DNA from 2 places in the Streptomyces sp. 8N616 genome. Region 2 is predicted to be linked to the other one. Evidence: predicted binding sites of a transcription regulator. Region 2 holds the regulator's gene; the other holds the start of a gene.
The links. The regulator HspR, encoded in region 2, represses chaperone genes until heat shock. The targets are predictions, from matches to a motif close to TTGAGNNNNNNNNNCTCAA.
Positions count from the first base shown of each region.

Region 1: lon (endopeptidase La) is a predicted target of HspR. The motif match lies at 7,129-7,147, and genes of this name have one in related genera.

Region 1 covers NZ_JBQQBY010000033.1:3,054-13,147, reverse strand. The annotation lists gene ACTWQC_RS26550 (multifunctional oxoglutarate decarboxylase/oxoglutarate dehydrogenase thiamine pyrophosphate-binding subunit/dihydrolipoyllysine-residue succinyltransferase subunit) at 1-3,731, opposite strand, end outside; gene ACTWQC_RS26545 (HAMP domain-containing sensor histidine kinase) at 3,990-5,111, opposite strand; gene ACTWQC_RS26540 (response regulator transcription factor) at 5,134-5,883, opposite strand; gene ACTWQC_RS26535 (spermidine synthase) at 5,976-6,686, opposite strand; gene lon (endopeptidase La) at 7,170-9,581, shown strand; gene ACTWQC_RS26525 (hypothetical protein) at 9,655-10,094, opposite strand, start outside.
Region 2 covers NZ_JBQQBY010000032.1:42,738-52,831, forward strand. The annotation lists gene ACTWQC_RS26275 (pyridoxal phosphate-dependent aminotransferase) at 217-1,419, shown strand; gene ACTWQC_RS26280 (hypothetical protein) at 1,929-3,161, shown strand; gene ACTWQC_RS26285 (YbjN domain-containing protein) at 3,215-3,757, opposite strand; partial or broken gene ACTWQC_RS26290 (ATP-dependent Clp protease ATP-binding subunit) at 3,795-5,558, opposite strand; partial or broken gene ACTWQC_RS26295 (Clp protease N-terminal domain-containing protein) at 5,568-6,677, opposite strand; gene ACTWQC_RS26300 (hypothetical protein) at 6,732-7,028, opposite strand; gene ACTWQC_RS26305 (cupin domain-containing protein) at 7,034-7,402, opposite strand; gene ACTWQC_RS26310 (heat shock protein transcriptional repressor HspR) at 7,541-8,011, opposite strand; gene dnaJ (molecular chaperone DnaJ) at 8,013-9,197, opposite strand; gene grpE (nucleotide exchange factor GrpE) at 9,240-9,962, opposite strand; gene dnaK (molecular chaperone DnaK) at 9,959-10,094, opposite strand, start outside.

The DNA.
Region 1 (10,094 bases), on a different contig from region 2:
ACGACCTTACGGACCGCGCTCGCGTCCACCACGCCCGAATCAACCGCGGTGTCGCCGATGACCGGGCGGAAGCCGCCGCTCAGGAACTCTTCCGTCTTCGACGCCGCCGCCTTGAGCCGGAGCATCGACTTCGGGGTGAAGACGACCAGCGGCTTGTGGTGCGGGTTGTGGACCTGCCAGCGCAGCAGGTGGAAGTAGTTCGACGGCAGCGTCGGCATGGCGACCGTCATGTTGTTCTGCGCGCAGACCTGCAGGAAGCGCTCGATACGGGCCGAGGAGTGGTCCGGGCCCTGGCCCTCGTAGCCGTGCGGCAGGAGGAGGGTGACGCCGGAGGTCTGGCCCCACTTCTGCTCGGCGGAGGAGATGAACTCGTCCACGACGGTCTGGGCGCCGTTGACGAAGTCACCGAACTGCGCCTCCCACATCACCAGCGCCTCGGGACGGGCCAGCGAGTAGCCGTACTCGAAGCCCATCGCCGCGTACTCGCTGAGCAGCGAGTCGTAGACGTTGAACCGGGCCTGGTCCTCGGTCAGGTACAGCAGCGGGGTGTAGTCGTCCCCGGTCTCCCGGTCGACCAGCACCGCGTGCCGCTGGCCGAAGGTGCCGCGGCGGGAGTCCTGGCCCGCCAGCCGGACCGGGGTGCCCTCCATCAGCAGCGAGCCGACGGCGAGGGTCTCGCCCATGCCCCAGTCGATCGCGTCGTCCTCCACCTGGGCCGCGCGGCGCTGCAACTGAGGCAGCAGGCGCGGGTGGACGGTCACCCGGTCGGGGATGTTGACCTGGGACTCGGCGATCCGCTTGACGACCTCCTGGCTGACGCTGGTGTCGACAGCGACGGGGAACTCGGCCTGCGGCTCCGGGACATGGGCCGGGGCCGGGTGCGAGGTGGCGTCGCGGACCTCGGTGAAGACCTTCTCCAGCTGGCCCTGGAAGTCCTGCAGCGCCTGCTCGGCCTCTTCCAGCGTGATGTCGCCGCGACCGATGAGGGACTCGGTGTAGAGCTTGCGCACCGAGCGCTTCTTGTCGATCAGGTCGTACATCAGCGGCTGTGTGAAGCCCGGGTTGTCGGACTCGTTGTGGCCGCGGCGGCGGTAGCAGATCAGGTCGATGACGACGTCCTTGTTGAACGCCTGGCGGAACTCGAAGGCCAGCCGCGCGACGCGCACCACGGCCTCCGGGTCGTCACCGTTCACGTGGAAGATCGGCGCCTCGATCATGCGCGCCACATCCGTGGCGTACATGGAGGAGCGGGCCGACTCCGGTGCGGCGGTGAAGCCGACCTGGTTGTTGATGACGATGTGGACCGTGCCGCCGGTGCGGTAGCCGCGCAGCTGCGACATGTTGAGGGTCTCGGCCACCACGCCCTGGCCCGCGAAGGCCGCGTCGCCGTGCAGCTGGACCGGCAGGACCGTGAAGTCCGTACCGCCCTTGCCGATGATGTCCTGCTTGGCGCGGGCGACACCCTCGACGACCGGGTCCACGGCCTCCAGGTGGGAGGGGTTCGCGGTCAGCGAGACCTTGATCTGCTCGCCGTCCAGGCCGGTGAAGGTGCCCTCGGCGCCCAGGTGGTACTTCACGTCGCCGGAGCCGTGCATCGACTTCGGGTCGAGGTTGCCCTCGAACTCGCGGAAGATCTGGGCGTACGACTTGCCGACGATGTTCGCCAGCACGTTGAGCCGGCCGCGGTGGGCCATGCCGATGACGACCTCGTCCAGGCGCGACTCGGCGGCCGAGTCCAGTACGGCGTCGAGCAGCGGGATGACGGACTCGCCGCCCTCCAGCGAGAAGCGCTTCTGGCCGACGTACTTCGTCTGCAGGAAGGTCTCGAACGCCTCGGCGGCGTTGAGGCGGCGCAGGATCCGCAGCTGCTCCTCGCGCTCCGGCTTGGTGTGCGGGCGCTCGACGCGGTCCTGGATCCACTTGCGCTGCTTCGGGTCCTGGATGTGCATGAACTCGATGCCGGTGGTGCGGCAGTACGAGTCGCGCAGGACGCCGAGGATGTCGCGCAGCTTCATCATCGACTTGCCGGCGAATCCGCCGACCGCGAACTCGCGCTCCAGGTCCCACAGGGTCAGCCCGTGCTCGGTGATGTCGAGGTCGGGGTGCTTGCGCTGCTTGTACTCCAGCGGGTCGGTGTCGGCCATGACATGGCCGCGGACCCGGTAGGAGTGGATCAGCTCGAAGACCCGGGCGGCCTTGGTGACGTCGTCGTCGTGCGAGACGTCGATGTCCCGCAGCCAGCGCACCGGCTCGTACGGGATGCGCAGCGCCTGGAAGATCTCGTCGTAGAACTCGTTCTCGCCGAGCAGCAGCTGGTGCATGATCCGCAGGAACTCGCCGGAGGCGGCGCCCTGGATCACGCGGTGGTCGTACGTGCTGGTCAGCGTCATGACCTTGGAGACGCCCAGCCGGTTCAGGGTGTCCTGCGAGGTGCCCTGGAACTCGGCGGGGTAGTCCATCGCACCGACGCCGATGATCACGCCCTGGCCGGGCATCAGGCGCGGCACGGAGTGGACGGTGCCGATGCCGCCGGGGTTGGTCAGCGACGCGGTGACCCCGGTGAAGTCCTCCATCGTCAGCTTGTTCGCGCGGGCGCGGCGGACGATGTCCTCGTAGGCCTGCCAGAACTCGAAGAAGTTGAGCGTCTCGGCCTTCTTGATCGCCGCGACGACGAGCTGGCGGTCGCCGTTCGGCTTCACCAGGTCGATGGCGAGGCCGAGGTTGACGTGCGGGGGCTTGACGAGGGTGGGCTTGCCGTCCTTCTCCGCGTAGGAGTGGTTCATCGACGGCATCGCCTTCAGCGCCTGCACCATCGCGTAGCCGATGAGGTGCGTGAAGGACACCTTGCCGCCGCGGGCGCGCTTGAGGTGGTTGTTGATGACGATGCGGTTGTCGAACAGCAGCTTCACGGGAACGGCACGGACGGACGTGGCCGTCGGCAGCTCCAGCGAGGCGTTCATGTTCTTCGCCACGGCGGCGGACGGGCCGCGCAGCGGCACGAACTCCGGCCCGGCGGGCGCGGCCGGCTCAGCTGCCTTACCGGCAGCCGCCGGCCGGGCGGGCGCGGGTGTGCCTGCGGCGGGCTTGGCGGGCGCGGCGGCAGGCGCGGCACCTGCGGCCGCCCCGCCGCCCGGCTTCGCCGGGGCGGTGGCGGCGGCAGCGCCGGGCGCTGCCTGCGCGGCGGGCTTCGCCGTCGGGGCAGCAGTCTGCGGTGCGGCCGGGGCACCGGCGCCGGGCCTGGCCGGGGCGGTCGTGGCGCCTGCGCCGGGCGCGGCCTGCGCGCCGGCTGGAGCCTTCGCGCCAGCGGCTGCGGCGCCGTTCGCGGAGGGGGCCGTCGGAGCGGCGGCCGGAGCGGCGGTGGTGGGAGCACCTGCAGCGCCTGCGGCCGGAGCCGCGCTGCCCGCGCCAGGCGCGGCCTGCGTGCCCGCGGCCGTCCGGCCGGTCGTGGCAGCAGCGGCAGCGCCCGTGGCGCTGGGCGCGGGGGCCGTCGGGGCCCCCGCCCCGGTCGTTGCCTGCGGTGGCGAAGCCACCGCAGAGCCGGTGTCGTGTCCCGGCTTGTAGTCGGCGAAGAAGTCCCACCAGGCTCGGTCTACCGAGTGCGGGTCCTGGAGGTACTGCTGGTAGATCTCGTCGACGAGCCACTCGTTGGGACCGAATGCGGTCGCGGGGGACTTCCCCTGCCCGTCTTCGTCGGTCGAGATGCTCGAGGTATTGGGGGACTGTGGCGACACGGCGGCAACCGCCCTCTTCCGCTTCCTTAGGTGGTGGACAGCGGAAATAAAGGCTACGCCTCTTAGACGGTTCGGTGCAGGCCGGGCCGGTCAGTCGTCGTGCAAGTCACATTGATCGACTGGTTTCGCCGAATGATCAGGCGGGAAACATCGCCGGTTACGCCCGGAACGAGCACGTCCGGGCGCGGTTGCGGCTTCCTCGGCCACCAGCTGCGTGCCCCAGCCGCTGCCGTCCGGGCCCGTACCGTTCGGCCTGAGTCAACCCTGCGCCTTCGGGGCCCCGGGGAGGATGACCCGTATCCGGCACCCCCGAGGTGACTCGGCCACCCCGATGCTGCCGCCGTGAAGATCCACCGCCCACCGGGCGATCGCCAGCCCCAGACCCGTACCGCCGTCGCTCCCCGGCCCGTGCGGCGTGGACACGCTGCCCCGGTTGAAGCGCTCGAAGATCCGGTGCCGCTCGGGCTCCGGGATGCCCGGGCCCTCGTCCAGGACCTCCAGGTCCAGGCTGCCGGGGCCGGTGCCGCCGCGGCGGGCGCGCAGCGTGACGCGGCCGTGCGGCGGGCTGTGCTTGACCGCGTTGTCGACCAGGTTGGCCACGACCTGGTGCAGCCGCTCGGCGTCGGCGTGCGCGGTCAGCTCGGGCGGCGAGACGTCCAGGTGCAGGTGGACATCCGCGCGGGCGCCGGCCCCGCCGATGTGGGCGCGGGCCGCGGCCGCCAGGTTGGCCTCCTTCAGGACCCCGGACAGGTACGGCCACACCTCGAAGCGCCTGGTCCGCAGCGGTACGACCCCGTTGTCGAGCCGGGACAGGTCGAGCAGGGTCTCCACCAGGCGGCCCAGCCGCTCGGTCTGCCGCAGCGCCGTCCGCATCGTCTCCGGGTCGGCCGCGGAGACCCCGTCCACGACGTTCTCCAGCACCGCCCGCAGCCCGGCGATCGGCGTCCGCAGCTCGTGCGAGACATTCGCCACCAGCTCCTTGCGGTGCCGGTCGACGGCCTCCAGGTCGGCCGCCATGTGGTTGAAGGTCGCGGCCAGCTCGCCGAGCTCGTCCCGCCGTACGGCCTGGACGCGCCGGCTGTAGTCGCCGTTCGCCATCGCGCGGGCGACGGTCTTCATCTCGTCCAGCGGCGAGCTCAGCCCATGCGCCACGAATTGGGTGATCAGCATCGTGGCGATGATCGAGAAGATGGTGACGATCCGCAGCTCGGTCGACGTCCGGATGGCGACGAGCACCAGCAGTGTGGTGATAGTCACCGAGACGAGGACCAGGGCGCCCAGCGCGGCCTTGACCGACCGGTACGGGTCGAGCGGGCGCAGCGCCTCCCAGACCCGGGCCCAGAGGCCGGGCCGCAGGGGCTCCGGCGGCCGGTTGTTCATCCGCGGGTCCGCCGTCCGCCGGTCAGGTCGCCGGGGTCGCAGGGGTCTCCAGCGCGTAGCCGACCCCGTGGACCGTACGGATCCGTTCCGCGCCGATCTTGCGGCGCAGCGCCTTGATGTGGCTGTCGACGGTGCGGGTGCCGGAGGCGTCCGCCCAGTCCCACACCTCGGCGAGCAGCTGCTCGCGGGAGAGCACCGCGCGCGGCGTGTTCGCCAGGCACACCAGCAGGTCGAACTCGGTCGGGGTGAGGTGCACGTCCTCGCCGCGCACCCGCACCCGGCGCTGTGCGTGGTCGATCTCCAGCTCGCCGAGGCGCAGGATGCCGCTGCGCGGGGTGGTCGCCGCCTGCGTGGCCCGCTCCACGCGGCGCAGCAACACGTGCACCCGCGCCGCAAGTTCGCGCATGGAGAACGGCTTGGTCATGTAGTCGTCCGCGCCGACACCGAGCCCGACCAGCATGTCGGTCTCGTCGTCGCGCGCGGTGAGCATCAGCACCGGCACCGGCCGCTGCGCCTGTACGCGGCGGCAGACCTCGAGCCCGTCGAAGCCCGGCAGCATCACATCGAGAACCAGCAGGTCGGGCTGCCAGGCCTCGGCGGTGTCGACGGCCGCCGGGCCGTCGCACGCCGTCTGCACCTGGAAGCCCTCGGCGCGCAGCCGCACCGCAATGGCGTCCACTATCGTCTGGTCGTCCTCGACGACCAGAACGCGGCGCTGGGCGCCGGGAGTGGCAGCCGCGCTGCTCGCCACGCCGTTGTGTGTCTGCTCCATCGCCCGCCCCTGCATGTTCCCCGTGTCCTGCCGAGCCTTGCTTACTTACCGTCGCTGCACGGAGCAGCGTACGGGCACGGTGCGTACCTCGGCTACGCAGGAGTCCCCGGCCTTACGGCGAGGTGGACGACATCCGGGACACCTCGGGTGACCTGGACCTCTTCTGTCCTTACACCAGTGAATCCGGCATTCCGCAACATTTCCTCGAAAGCCGCCGACGGTCCGGCGGACCACACGGCGAGCACGCCGCCCGGCGCGAGACGCTCCCGGCAGGCGCCGAGACCCGCCGGCCCGTACAGGCTGTCGTTGCCCTCGGTGACCGTCCAGTCGGGGCCGTTGTCGATGTCCAGGCACAGCGCGTCATACGTCTCGCCACATGTCTCGCGCGGGGTGCGGACGTGGGCGACCAGGTCGGTGTGGAGGATCGCGGTGCGCGGGTCGGCGAGGGCCTCGGCGGAGATCTGTGCGAGCGGTCCCGCGCGGTGCCAGTCGATGACGGCCTGCTCGCGCTCGACGACGGTGATCCGGCCCCAGCGCGGCTCTGCGGCGGCGCGGGCGAGCGAGAAGCCGACGCCGAGACCGCCGATGAGGAGGGACGGCTCGTCCCGGTCCGCGGGGAGGGCGGCGAGCGCGGCGTCGATGAGCAGCCGCTCCGAGCGCCCGTCGGAGGTGTCCATCAGGAAGCAGCCGTTGGCGATGATCTCGAAGTGCTCGCCGCGCTGCCGCAGCACCACCTCGCCGTACGGGCCCTCGCGGCGGTCGACCGTGACCGGTGCGGCGGGGGCGCTGGGCAGGGGCGGCATGGCGGACGGTCTCCGGAAGGGGCTCGACGAGACTCTGACGCGCCCAGGGTAGTCGTCGCCGTCAGGGCCCCATGGTGGAGCCGGGGCGCACGATCATGAGGACGGTGACCGTCGCCCACAGGAGGTTGAAGTCCGGTGAACATGGCCAGCCGGGCGGCCGTACGCCGGGCCGCTCGGGCGTGACGGCGGTGTCGGCGGTGTCGGCGGTGGCGGCTGTGGCGTCCGCGGTGTTGGCGGTGGCGTCTGCTGTCCATCCGGCGCGACCACGGGTCCGCCATGGCCGCCGACGCGGCCCGCCTCGCGGTGATGCCTCTGAGGCGCGAGGGCGGGCAGGCCCAGCCCGTACGCGTACCGCCGTGCCTTCGAGGCCCGCACGCCCTAGTCGACAGGCCGATCGCTCACAGCGAACGGCGCTCAGGGAACACCCGGGACCCCCGACGCATTGAGTCATTAACGCTCAACTTGAATGCCGAAGGGGAGATCATGGCTTCCACGTCCGCATCGCTCACCCTGCCCGTTCTGCCGCTCGACGACGAGGTCGTTCTGCCCGGGATGGTGGTGCCCCTCGACCTGTCCGACGCCGAGGTGCGAGCCGCCGTGGAGGCCGCGCAGGCCGCTGCGCGATCCTCCGGGCGCAAGCCACGCGTGCTGCTGGTCCCACGGATCGACGGGACGTACGCGGCGGTGGGCACGCTCGGATCGGTCGAGCAGGTCGGCCGGCTCTCCGACGGCGACCCCGGCGCGCTCATCCGCGGTGTGAGCCGGGTGCGCATCGGCGCCGGGACGACGGGGCCCGGGGCCGCGCTCTGGGTGGAGGGCACCCAGATCGACGAGGTGACCCCGGACCCCCTGCCGGTCCCGGTCGCCGAGCTGATGAAGGAGTACAAGGCCCTCGCCACCAGCTGGCTGCGCAAGCGCGGCGCCTGGCAGGTCGTGGACCGCGTCCAGCAGATCGACGGCCCCGGGCAGCTCGCCGACAACTCCGGCTACTCGCCGTTCCTCACCCCCCAGCAGCGCGTCCAGCTGCTGGAGACCCTCGACCCGGTCGCCCGCCTGAAGCTGGCCACCGGCTGGCTCAGCGACCACCTCGCCGAGCAGGACGTGGCCGAGTCCATCGCCAAGGACGTCCAGGAGGGCGTCGACAAGCAGCAGCGCGAGTTCCTGCTGCGCCGTCAGCTGGAGGCCGTCCGCAAGGAGCTCGCCGAGCTGGGCGGCGAACCCGGGGACGAGTCCGACGACTACCGAGCCCGCGTCGAGGCGGCCGACCTGCCGGAGACGGTGCGGGAAGCCGCCCTCAAGGAGGTCGACAAGCTGGAGCGGTCCTCCGACCAGAGCCCGGAGGGAAGTTGGATCCGCACCTGGCTCGACACCGTCCTGGAGCTGCCCTGGAACGAGCGGACCGAGGACGCGTACGACATCCCGGGCGCCAAGGCCGTACTCGACGCCGATCACGCCGGTCTCGACGACGTGAAGGAGCGGATCACCGAGTACCTGGCCGTACGGAAGCGGCGCCTGGGCCGTGGCCTCGGTGTCGTCGGCGGGCGGCGCGGCGGGGCCGTGCTCGCGCTCGTCGGCCCGCCCGGCGTCGGCAAGACCTCGCTCGGCGAGTCCGTCGCCCGCGCCATGGGCCGGAAGTTCGTCCGGGTCGCGCTCGGCGGCGTGCGCGACGAGGCCGAGATCCGCGGCCACCGGCGCACGTACGTCGGCGCGCTGCCCGGCCGGATCGTCCGCGCCATCAAGGAGGCCGGGTCGATGAACCCGGTCGTCCTCCTCGACGAGATCGACAAGGTGGGCTCCGACTTCCGCGGCGACCCGGCCGCGGCGCTGCTCGAAGTCCTCGACCCGGCCCAGAACCACACCTTCCGGGACCACTACCTGGAGGTGGAACTGGACCTGTCGGACGTGGTCTTCCTGGCGACGGCCAACGTCCTCGAGGCGATACCGGAGGCGCTGCTCGACCGTATGGAGCTCGTGCGGCTCGACGGCTACACGGAGGACGAGAAGGTCGTCATCGCGCGCGACCACCTGCTCCCGCGCCAGCTCGAGCGGGCGGGCCTGGAGCCCGGCGAGGTCGTGCTCGAGGACGGCGCGCTGCGCAGGCTCGCGGGCGAGTACACCCGCGAGGCGGGCGTACGGAACCTGGAGCGGGCCGTCGCCCGGCTGCTCCGCAAGGTCGCGGCCAAGCACGAACTCGGCGAGCAGGAACTGCCGGTGACCATCGGTCCCGACGGCCTGCGCCCCTGGATCGGGCGGCCGCACCACATGCCGGAGTCGGCCCAGGATCCGGAGGAGCGGCGTACGGCGATGCCGGGCGTGGCCACCGGGCTCGCGGTCACGGGTGCGGGCGGCGACGTGCTCTACATCGAGGCGTCGCTCGCCGACCCGGAGACCGGGGCGACCGGTCTGCAGCTCACCGGACAGCTCGGCGACGTCATGAAGGAGTCGGCGCAGATCGCGCTCTCCTTCCTGCGCTCGCACGGCGCGGAGCTCGAACTCCCCGTCGGCGACCTGAAGGAGCGGGGCGTGCACCTGCACGTGCCGGCCGGAGCGGTGCCGAAGGACGGCCCGAGCGCGGGCATCACGATGACGTCCTCGCTCGCCTCGCTGCTGTCCGGGCGGCGGGTGCGCACGGACGTGGCGATGACCGGCGAAGTGTCGCTGACCGGCCGGGTGCTGCCGGTCGGCGGCGTGAAGCAGAAGCTGCTCGCCGCACACCGAGCCGGGATCACCACCGTCGTGATCCCGAAGCGGAACGAGGCGGACCTCGACGACGTGCCCGCCGAGGTGCTGGAGAAGCTCGACGTGCACGCGGTGAGCGATGTCCGGCAGGTGCTGAAGCTGGCGCTGGAACCGGCCCGCACTGCGCCGGAGAAGGAAGTTCCGGTGGCGGCGTGACGGACGCAACCGGAGCGGCGCGGCCCCTCTCCCGCCGAAGGGAGAGGGGCCGTTGGCTTTTCCTTCTACGCCTTTACGCCTTCCGCGTCTTCCGCGCGGACTTCTTGGTGGGGCAGTCCAGCCACCTGGTCTGGTAGTCCAGACGCGGCTTCTTGTCGTCCTTCAGGACGGGGGTATGGGTCGTCAGGTCGACGTGCTTCACGACCCGGTTGTTTCTGTCGCCGGGCTCACCACCCCAGTAGCTCATCTCCAGGTAGCCGGAGCTCTTCTGGAGCCAGGGAGCGTACTGGAAATACGCTCTCTTTCCTTCCGGGATGTCGACGCTGACCGTCCTCTCCTTCGTCTTGGTGTCCGTGTACTCCGTGGACTCACCTTTGGTACGACTGTGTTCGCGGGCCCAGAGGTCGCCCACGGTCTTGGATCGGCCGAGGCTGATGGTCAGCACTTCCGCGATGGTCGCGGAGATCTCCGCCGAGACGGTTCTCTCGATGAAGTGCTCGTGCCTCTTGAGCC
Region 2 (10,094 bases):
GCCCCCGGTCCCGAAGGCCCAAAGCAGAGTTGAGGAAGTCCAGAGGTTTGGGCGCGGCGCGCAGGAGAGGCGGCCGCCTCGGGGCGGTGCGGCCGGCAGTTGGTCCGCGCAGCATGCCCGCATTCGACGGCCGGCCCAATTCGGCGCAGGCCAAGGTTTCCAAGGTTCCAAGGTTCCAAGGTTCCAAGGTTGAGGAAACCATCCGGTCCGCGCAGGATGTCCCGCATGGGACGACCACTCCTCAATCGCCGCCTCGCCGAATTCGGTACGACGATCTTCGCCGAGATGTCCGCGCTCGCCGTCCGCACCGGCTCGATCAACCTGGGACAGGGCTTCCCCGACACCGACGGGCCCGAGGAGATCAGGGAGGCCGCGGTGCGTGCGCTGCGGGACGGGCGCGGGAACCAGTACCCGCCGGGCCCCGGGATCCCCGAGCTGCGCACGGCCGTCGCCGAGCACCAGCGGCGGCGTTACGGGCTCGGCTTCGACCCCGACCACGAGGTCCTCGTCACGGCGGGTGCGACCGAGGCCGTCGCGGCGTCCCTGCTGGCGCTGCTCGAGCCGGGTGACGAGGTCATCGCGCTCGAGCCGTACTACGACTCGTACGCCGCGTGCATCGCGATGGCCGGAGGCACCCGGGTGCCGGTGACGCTGCGGCCCGACGCCGCGTCCCTCACCTACCGGCTCGACCTGGACGAGCTGCGCGGCGCGGTCACCGACCGCACCCGGCTCATCCTCCTCAACACCCCCCACAACCCCACCGGCACCGTGCTCACCCGCGCCGAGCTGGCCGCCGTCGCCGAGCTGGCCTGCGAGCGCGATCTGCTGGTGGTCACCGACGAGGTCTACGAGCACCTCGTCTTCGACGGCGGCGAGCACCTCCCGATCGCGACCTTCCCGGGCATGCGCGAGCGCACCGTCACCGTCGGCTCGGCCGGGAAGACCTTCTCCTTCACGGGCTGGAAGGTGGGGTGGGTGACGGCGACGGCCGAGCTGGTCAGGGCCGTGCGGTCCGCGAAGCAGTTCCTGACCTACGTGTCGGCCGGGCCCTTCCAGTACGCGGTCGCCGAGGCGCTGCGCCTTCCCGACGCGTACTTCGACTCCCTGCGCGAGGACCTGCGCGCCAAGCGGGACCTGCTGAGCGGTGGCCTCGCCGAGGCGGGCTTCGAGGTGTTCCGCCCGGCGGGCACGTACTTCGTCACCACCGACATCCGGCCGCTGGGCGAGAGGGAGTCGAAGGGCGGCGACGGCTTCGCCTTCTGCCGCGCCCTGCCCGAGCGCTGCGGGGTCGTCGCCATCCCGAACGCGGTCTTCTACGACCACCAGGGCGAAGGCGCGCCGTTCGTGCGCTTCGCCTTCTGCAAGCGGGCCGACGTCCTGGAGGAAGCGGTCGGCCGCCTGAAGAGCCTCGCGGCGTAACGCGCTCCGGCGTTCCGGCCGCCCGCACGTCTTTCGCCGCCGCGGCGGCCGACCACGACGGCGGCAACCGGCGGCGCCGAACGAGCCACAACCCACGCAGCTCTGCCCGGTACGGCTGGTTCACCACCGCCGCTCTCCACCATGGTGGTCACTCGCCGTCGCGGCGACAGAAACTGCCCGCCGCCGCGGCGGCCGACCACGACGGCGGCAACCGGCGGTCCAGAGCGAGCCGCAGCCCACGAGGCTCTGCCCTGGCGCGGCGGGACGTTCTTTCGGGGCCGGGGCCGACGGCCGCACGCGCATGCGGCCGAGTGGGTGCGGACGTCGCGGCCGAGTGGGTGCACTTCGCGCCACCGCCGGGCGTCAGCAGTCGCTGCGGGCGGAGGTGCCGCGCAAGGTCGGAGGTGCCGGGTCCCTCCTCCCGTGGCGGCGATGGGGGTCCCCCCATGCCGTTCAGGCTATGGGGGAGGGTCCGCTTCCGCCCGCTGCGCCGCACCGGAGGTGCCCCCGTGTCAGCCGACACCCACCTGCCCGTACGCGCCAGCAGACCGCGGCCCCCCGCACGGCTGCGGCCCCGGTGGCGCACCCGGGTGCGCAGCGCGCTGCTGCGGGCCGCGCCGGCGCTCGCGCTCTACGCCGCTCTCCGGCTGGGCGGCATGCTCTCCATGGCGATCTGGTCCTGGCACGCCGGGAAGCACCCGCGCATGCTGCTCGGCCACTCCTGGGACGCCATCTGGTACGAGCGGCTCGTCGACCACGGCTACGGCACCGTCGTGCACAGCGACGACCCCACTCGCCTCTACAGCGATCTGGCCTTCTTCCCGCTCTACCCCGCCCTGGTCCGGGGCGTCCGCGCCGTGCTGTCCCTCGGCTTCGTCAACGCCGGGCTGCTGGTGTCCTGGGCGGCCGCGGGGGTCGCGGCCTGGGGGATCTACGCGGTGGGCGAACGGTTGCAGGGCCGCAGGGCCGCCACCCTGCTCGTCGTCCTGTGGGGCGCACTGCCGCACGCGATCGTCCAGTCGATGGCGTACACCGAGTCGCTGATGACCGCCTTCGCGGCCTGGGCGCTCTACGCGGCGCTGACCGGCCGCTGGCTGTGGGCGGGGACGTGCGCCGTTCTCGCCGGGCTCTCCCGCCCGAACGGCATCGCGGTCGCGGCCGCGGTCGCGCTGGGCGCCGCATGGCAGATCTGCCAGCTGTGGCGGAACCGGACCCCCGACAGCCTCTCGCTGCGCGCCCGCCAGGACTGGCGGCTGTGGGCGGGGGCGACCCTCGCCCCGCTGGGCTGGCTCGGCTACGTCGTGTGGGTGGGGTGGCAGAAGGGCAGCCCGCTCTTCGGCTACTTCCGGGTGCAGCGGCGCTGGGGCTCGGAGTTCGACTTCGGCGCCGACGCATGGGGGTCGGTGCGGAACATGGTCCTGGGCCAGGAGCACATCACGTACCCGATGACGGTCGCGGTGGTCGTGCTGGCGGTGCTGCTGTTCGTGCTGCTGTTGCTGGACCGGCCGCCGCTCGCGCTGATCGCCTACAGCGGTGTGCTGCTGTTCATCACGCTCGGCGGCGCCCGCTATTTCGGTTCCAAGCCGCGCTTTCTGCTGCCCGCCTTCCCGCTGCTGCTGCCGCTGGCGGTGGGCATGGCGAGAGCCCGGCTGCGCACCGTCGTGGTCACGGTCGGCGCGCTGGCCGGGCTCTCCTGGTGTTACGGGACGTATCTGCTGGCGATCGCCGCCACGGCGCCCTAGCGGCGCCGGGCATCAGCGGCATCACCCGCATCACGTCATGACATCGGACGGCGTCAGTCCTCGCCGTCGCCGTCCTTGTCCTCATCAGGACCTGCGGAGTCGATCTCCTTCTCCAGGCCGAGCTGCTCCACGACCCACCGGTCGAACTCGATCGAGGCCCGCACCCAGCTGACCGTGCTGGACACGAAGTGCTCCAGGCTGACGCCGGTGCCGATCAGCATCTGCGCCTCGCCGATCAGGCGGACGGTGCCGTCGTCGTTGGTGTGGCTGTAAACCTTCGGCCACAGCGTGCGGCGGTTCCAGTCGTCGATCGACTCCAGCAGCAGCGGCTTGGACTCGATGGGGTGCGGCCGGTCGTAGAACGTACGGACAGAGAAGACCTGCTGCTCGTCCTCGCCCCGGAACATGAAGTACGTGCGGAACTGCTCCCACGGCGCGGCGAGATCGCCCTCGTCGTCGACCACGTACTTCAGCTCCATCTGGTCGAGGAGCTGCTTGACCAGGTCCTGATCTGGAATGACGGGGCCCACCGGCCCCGACGGCTGCGGTTCGGGCTGGCCCCCGAAATTCGGAATCGAGGACGGGTCGATAGTCACCGTGGATTTCCCTTCGTACGGTTCCTGCCATCCTCCCTCACACCCGCCCGGTGCTTGCAACCCCGGCCTGTCCGGCGTGCTCCGCTGCGGCGACGGTCAGCCGGTTCGCGCCCTCGTCGAGGCCGACCCGCACGGTGTCGCCGTCCTGGACCTCGCCCGCCAGGATCGCGCGGGCCAGCTGGTCGCCGATCGCCGTCTGCACCAGGCGGCGCAGCGGCCGGGCACCGTACGTCAGGTCGGGTCCCGCGTCCGGCGCGTCGATCACCGGCTGGTGGCCGAGCCGGGACAGCCACTCCAGTGCCTCGTCGGTGACGTCGAGCGTGAGGCGGCGGTCGGCGAGCCGGCGCTGCAGATGGTCGATCTGGAGCTGGGCGATCCGCTTCAACTGGCCGGTGCCGAGCGGGTGGAAGACCACCACGTCGTCGAGGCGGTTGAGGAACTCGGGGCGGAAGGAGGCCCGTACGGTCTCCAGCACCTTGTCCCGCTTCACGTCCTCGCTGAGCGCCGGGTCGACCAGATAGGCGGAGCCGAGGTTGGAGGTGAGGATGAGGATGGTGTTACGGAAGTCGACGGTCCGGCCCTGGCCGTCCGTGAGCCGTCCGTCGTCCAGCACCTGCAGCAGGATGTCGAAGACCTCGTGGTGGGCCTTCTCCACCTCGTCGAGCAGCACCACGCTGTACGGGCGGCGGCGCACGGCCTCGGTCAGCTGGCCGCCCTCCTCGTAACCGACGTAGCCGGGCGGGGCGCCGACCAGCCGGGCCACGGAGTGCTTCTCGCTGTACTCGCTCATGTCGATGCGGACCATGGCCCGCTCGTCGTCGAAGAGGAAGTCGGCGAGCGCCTTGGCCAGCTCGGTCTTGCCGACGCCGGTCGGGCCGAGGAAGAGGAAGGAGCCGGTCGGACGGTCGGGGTCGGAGATGCCGGCCCGCGAGCGGCGTACGGCGTCGGACACGGCCCGTACGGCCTCGGCCTGGCCGATCAGCCGCTTGCCGATCTCGTCCTCCATGCGGAGCAGCTTCTCGGTCTCGCCCTCCAGCAGCCGCCCGGCGGGGATCCCGGTCCAGGAGGAGACGACGTCGGCGATGTCGTCCGGGCCGACCTCCTCGCCGACCATGCCCTCCAGGGCCTTCTGCTCGGCGACGGCCTGGTCGAGCTCCTTACGGGTCTGCGGGATGACCTCGGAGCGCAGCCGTCCCGGGGTGACCCAGTCGCCGGTCTCGGGCGCCTTGCGCTCGGCGAGTTCGAGCTCGGTCTCCAGCTCGTCGAGGCGCTTCTTCAGGTCGCCGACCCGGGTGTGGATCTCCTTCTCGGCGTTCCAGCGGGCGCGCAGGCCGCGCAGCTTCTCCTCCTTCTCGGCGCGATCCTTGCGCAGCCGGTCCAGCCGCTCGCGGGCGTCCGGGGAGAGGTCCTTCTCGCGGTCCTGCTTCTTCAGCAGCTTGCGCTCCTTCTCCCCGGCCTGGGCCGCCAGCAGCGATTCCTCCTCCATCAGCAGCCGGTCGACGGCGCGCTGGAGTTCGTCGATCTCGACGGGTGAGGAGTCGATCTCCATCTGGAGGCGGGCCGCGGCCTCGTCGACGAGGTCGATGGCCTTGTCGGGCAGGAAGCGGGAGGTGATGTAGCGGTCGGAGAGGGTCGCGGCCGCGACCAGGGCGGAGTCGGCGATCTGCACGCCGTGGTGGGCCTCGTACCGGCCCTTGAGGCCGCGCAGGATCGCGATGGAGTCCTCGACGGACGGCTCGGCGACCAGGACCTGCTGGAAGCGGCGCTCCAGCGCCGGGTCCTTCTCGATCCGCTCGCGGTACTCGTCGAGCGTGGTCGCGCCGACCATGCGCAGCTCACCGCGGGCGAGCATGGGCTTGAGCATGTTGCCCGCGTCCATCGCCGAGTCGCCGCCGGCGCCCGCGCCGACGACCGTGTGCAGCTCGTCGATGAAGGTGATGATCTGGCCGTCGCTGGCCTTGATCTCGGCGAGCACGGTCTTCAGCCGCTCCTCGAACTCGCCGCGGTACTTGGCGCCCGCGACCATCGCGCCCAGGTCGAGCGCGACAAGCCGCTTGTTCTTCAGCGACTCGGGTACGTCGCCCTTCACGATCCGCTGCGCCAGCCCCTCGACGACGGCGGTCTTGCCGACGCCGGGCTCGCCGATGAGGACGGGATTGTTCTTCGTACGCCGGGACAGCACCTGGATGACACGGCGGATCTCGGTGTCCCGGCCGATGACCGGGTCCAGCTTGCCCGTGCGGGCCAGGCCGGTGAAGTCGGTGCCGAACTTCTCCAGGGCCTTGTACGTGCCCTCAGGGTCGGGCGTGGTCACGCGTCGTCCTCCGCGGATCTTCTCGAAGGCGTCGAGCAGCTTCTGCGCGCTCGCGCCCTGCTGGTCGAGCAGTGCACCGGCCTGGCCGCCCTTGGCGGCGACGCCGATGAGCAGATGCTCGGTGGAGATGTAGTCGTCGCCCAGCTCCTTGGCGCGCTGTGCGGCGTCGGCGGCGACCGCGAGCATGGTGCGGTCGGGCTGGGGGGCGGCGACGGTGGAGCCCTGGGCGCTGGGGAGCGCGCCGAGCAGCCGCTCCGCGCCGGACCGTACGGCCGCCATGTCGGCCTCTACGGCGGCCAGCAGGTCCTGGATGTTCTCGTTGTCCTGGCCTTCCAGCAGGGCGAGCAGCAGGTGTACCGGGGTGATGTCGGGGTTCCCTGCGGACACGGCGCGGCTGCTGGCGGCGCTGATGGCTTCCTGGCTCCTGGTGGTCAGCTCGGCATCCACGGGTGTGCGCTCCTCCTCGTCTGCGTCAGGTCGTCCGGCCGGTTTCCATCCTGCCAGACCTGCCAAACTCAACCTGCAGTAACTTGAGTCTACCTCGCTCAAGAAAGCCCGGACAGCGCCACGGATGCACCCCAGCACCCCGACCGGCCGCATCCTCATGGGGATCGCGGCCGGGCGGCACTGGGGTGTGTCCGGCCGCAGCCGGCACCGCGGCTAGGTCCGCTCGTCCTCGAGGACCTCCAGGTTGATGAACCGGGGCTCACTGGTGCACAGGCTCCGGAACTGCTCGGCGACGCGCTGCGTCTCCGGCAGGTCGTTGTTCACCATCGCCTGCTCGTACGAGGGGAACTCCACGATGTCGACGTAGTGGGCGGGGTTGTCGCGGTCCTTGGCGTGGACCTCGCGCGTCATGGTGCGCTTGCCTTCGGTGGCGCGCAGCCACTCGTCGAAGACCCGCTCCATCTCGTCCTCGCGCTCCGTTTCGTACTCGATGACCTGTACGAACGTCATGGGGATTACTCGCCTTCCCTCGGCTTTGCGTACTCCGTCGCCGTCTGTCCGGCGAAGTCGTACGCCACGACCGGCTCGTCGCCCACAACCCAGGCGTCGTGCCCGGGCGAGGCGACGAACACGTCGCCGGGTCCGACCTCGGACTCCTGGCCGTCGTCCATGCGGACGCGCATCCGGCCGTGCACGATGAACCCGTTGTGGTGCACCTGGCAGCTCTTCGTCCCGGCGATCGGTGCCACGGACTCCGACCAGCGCCAGCCGGGCTCGAAGGTGGCCACGGCGAAGTCCAGCCCGGTCAGATGTAGGGCTTCGAGGTGGCCGCGGGGGAAGTCGCGCCGCTCATCCGGCTTGTCGATCGTCTTGACTTCCAGCATGTCCGTACCTCCCTTCAAAGACATACCTCCATCGTGCGACTCGGGGCCCATACGGCACAAAGGGACCGTCGGCCCCAAGGAGGGGCTGACGGTCCCTTTCCAGGCAATGCGGGCCGACCAGGCCTTGCCGGGCTACTCCTACTCCGGCCGCTTCGGGCGCCAGACGACCAGCGCGCTGGTCTGCTGGACGTCCTGATACGGCACCAGGTCGCGGCGGTACGAGGCGTGCACCGCGGCCTCGCGCTGCTGCATCGTCGCCGCCGCGCCCTCCAGCGCCTGCTGGAGCTCGGCCACGCGCGCCTGCAGCGCGGTCACCTGGTTCTCCAGCTCGATGATGCGCTTGATGCCGGCGAGGTTGATGCCCTCGTCCTGGGACAGCTGCTGCACCTGCCGGAGCAGCTCGATGTCCCGGGCCGAGTAGCGGCGGCCGCGCCCCGCCGTACGGTCCGGGGAGACCAGGCCGAGACGGTCGTACTGCCGCAGGGTCTGCGGATGCAGACCCGACAGCTGGGCCGCCACCGAGATGACGTAGACGGGCGAGTCGTCGGTGAGCTCGTAGGGGTTCCGGCTCCTGCCGCCCCTGCCTCCTGGCATTCCTCGGCCGTCCATCTCATGCTCCCTTCGCGGCCTGGAACAGCTCCGCCCGCGGGTCGTGACCCGCGGTGGCCTCGGCGAACGCCTCCAGGGCTTCCTTCGCCTTCTCGCCGAGGTCCTTGGGAACGGCCACCTCGACGGTGACCAGCAGGTCGCCGCGGGTGCCGTCCTTGCGCACCGCGCCCTTGCCGCGGGCGCGCATCGTCCGCCCGTTCGGCGTGCCGGGCGGCAGCCTGAGCGTCACCGGCGGCCCGCCGAGGGTGGGTACCTTGATCTCGCCGCCGAGCGCCGCCTCCGGATACGTGACGGGCACGGTGACGGTGAGGTTGTCGCCCTTGCGCCCGAACACCGGGTGCGGGTCGACGTTCACGACCACGTACAGATCGCCGTTGGGGCCGCCGCGCTCGCCCGGCGCGCCCTTGCCGCGCAGCCGGATCCGCTGGCCGTCCGCGACGCCCGCCGGGATCCGGACCTGCATGGTGCGGGAGCTGGTGGCCCGCCCGCTGCCCTTGCAGACCTCGCACGGGTCCTGGGCGATCAGCCCGCGGCCCTTGCACTCCACGCAGGGGTCGGTGAGCGAGAAGCCGCCACCGCCGCCGCGCGAGACCTGGCCGGTGCCCACGCAGGTCGGGCACACCCGAGGCGTACCGTTTTTGTCGCCGGTGCCCGAGCAGGCCTTGCACGCCGCCGAACTGGACATCCGCAGCGGGACCGTGGCCCCGTCCACCGCCTCGGTGAAGCTCAGCGTGACCTCGGACTCGATGTCCTGGCCGCGCCGCGGCTGGGTACGGGTCCCGGGACCGCCGCGGTTGAACAGCCCGCCGAAGACGTCACCGAGACCGCCGCCGAAGCCGCCCGCGCCGCCTGCCCCGCCCTGGGGAGTGCCCCCGAAGAGGTCGCCCAGGTCGAAGTTGAAGCCGCCGGGGCCGCCCGCGCCGGGGCCGGGGCGGAAGCCGCCGTTCCCGAACAGCGCGCGCGCCTCGTCGTACTCCTTGCGGCGCTTGGGGTCGGCCAGCACGTCATTGGCCTCGGAGATCTCCTTGAAGCGCTCCTCGGCCCTGGCGTCGCCCTTGTTGGCGTCCGGGTGGTACTCGCGGGCGAGCTTCCGGTACGCCTTCTTGATCTCCGCCTCGGTGGCGTCCTTGGGGACGCCGAGGACCTTGTAGAGGTCCTTTTCCAGCAAGTCCCTGCTCAGGCTCATCCCCGACGTCCCTCCTCTCCTGCTCTCACACCAGCTGCTGCGTCAGCCCTCGTCCGGGCCACCGCTCTCCTCGTCCGGCGCCCGGTCGTCACCTTCCGCACCACCGGCCGCACCGCCCTTGGGCTGCGCGCCGGGCTGCGGTTCGGCGACCGCGACCCGCGCGGGGCGGATCGTCCGTTCGCCGATGCGATACCCCGGCTGCAGGATGGACACGCACGTGGTCTCCGTGACGTCCGGCGCATAACTGTGCATCAGCGCCTCATGGACCAGCGGGTCGAAGGGCTCGCCCTCCTTGCCGAACTGCTGGAGGCCCATCTTGGCGGCGATGGTCTCCAGCGACTCGGCGACGGACTTGAACCCGCCGACCAGCTCACCGTGTTCCCGCGCGCGTCCGATGTCGTCGAGCACCGGAAGCAGTTCGGTCAGGAGGTTCGCGATGGCGATCTCCTTGACCGTGATCCGGTCCCGCTCGACCCTGCGGCGGTAGTTCTGGTACTCGGCCTGGAGCCGCTGGAGGTCGGCCGTGCGCTCGTTCAGCGCCGTGCGCACCTGGTCCAGCTGTGCCTGCAGGCCCACTGTCTGCAGCTCGTCCCCGGCCCGGGCCGCCGGGCCCGCCTGCTCGGCGGACCCGTTGGCCTTCGCTGCCTCGTCCGGACCCTGGCGGCCCGGACCCTGGGCAGGCGAGGTGGGCCCCTCCTCGCCGAAGGGGGGCGAGGAGGGAGGGACGTCGGGCCGCTCTTCGAAGCCCGGGGTCTCCTCCGTCACGCGGCACCATCCTTCGGCTTCTCGTCGTCCACGATCTCGGCGTCCACCACGTCGTCCTCGGGCTTCGCGCCGTCAGGACCCGCGGCGCCCGCACCGGCCCCGGCCGCGCCCGCGCCCTCGGCCTGGGCGTTG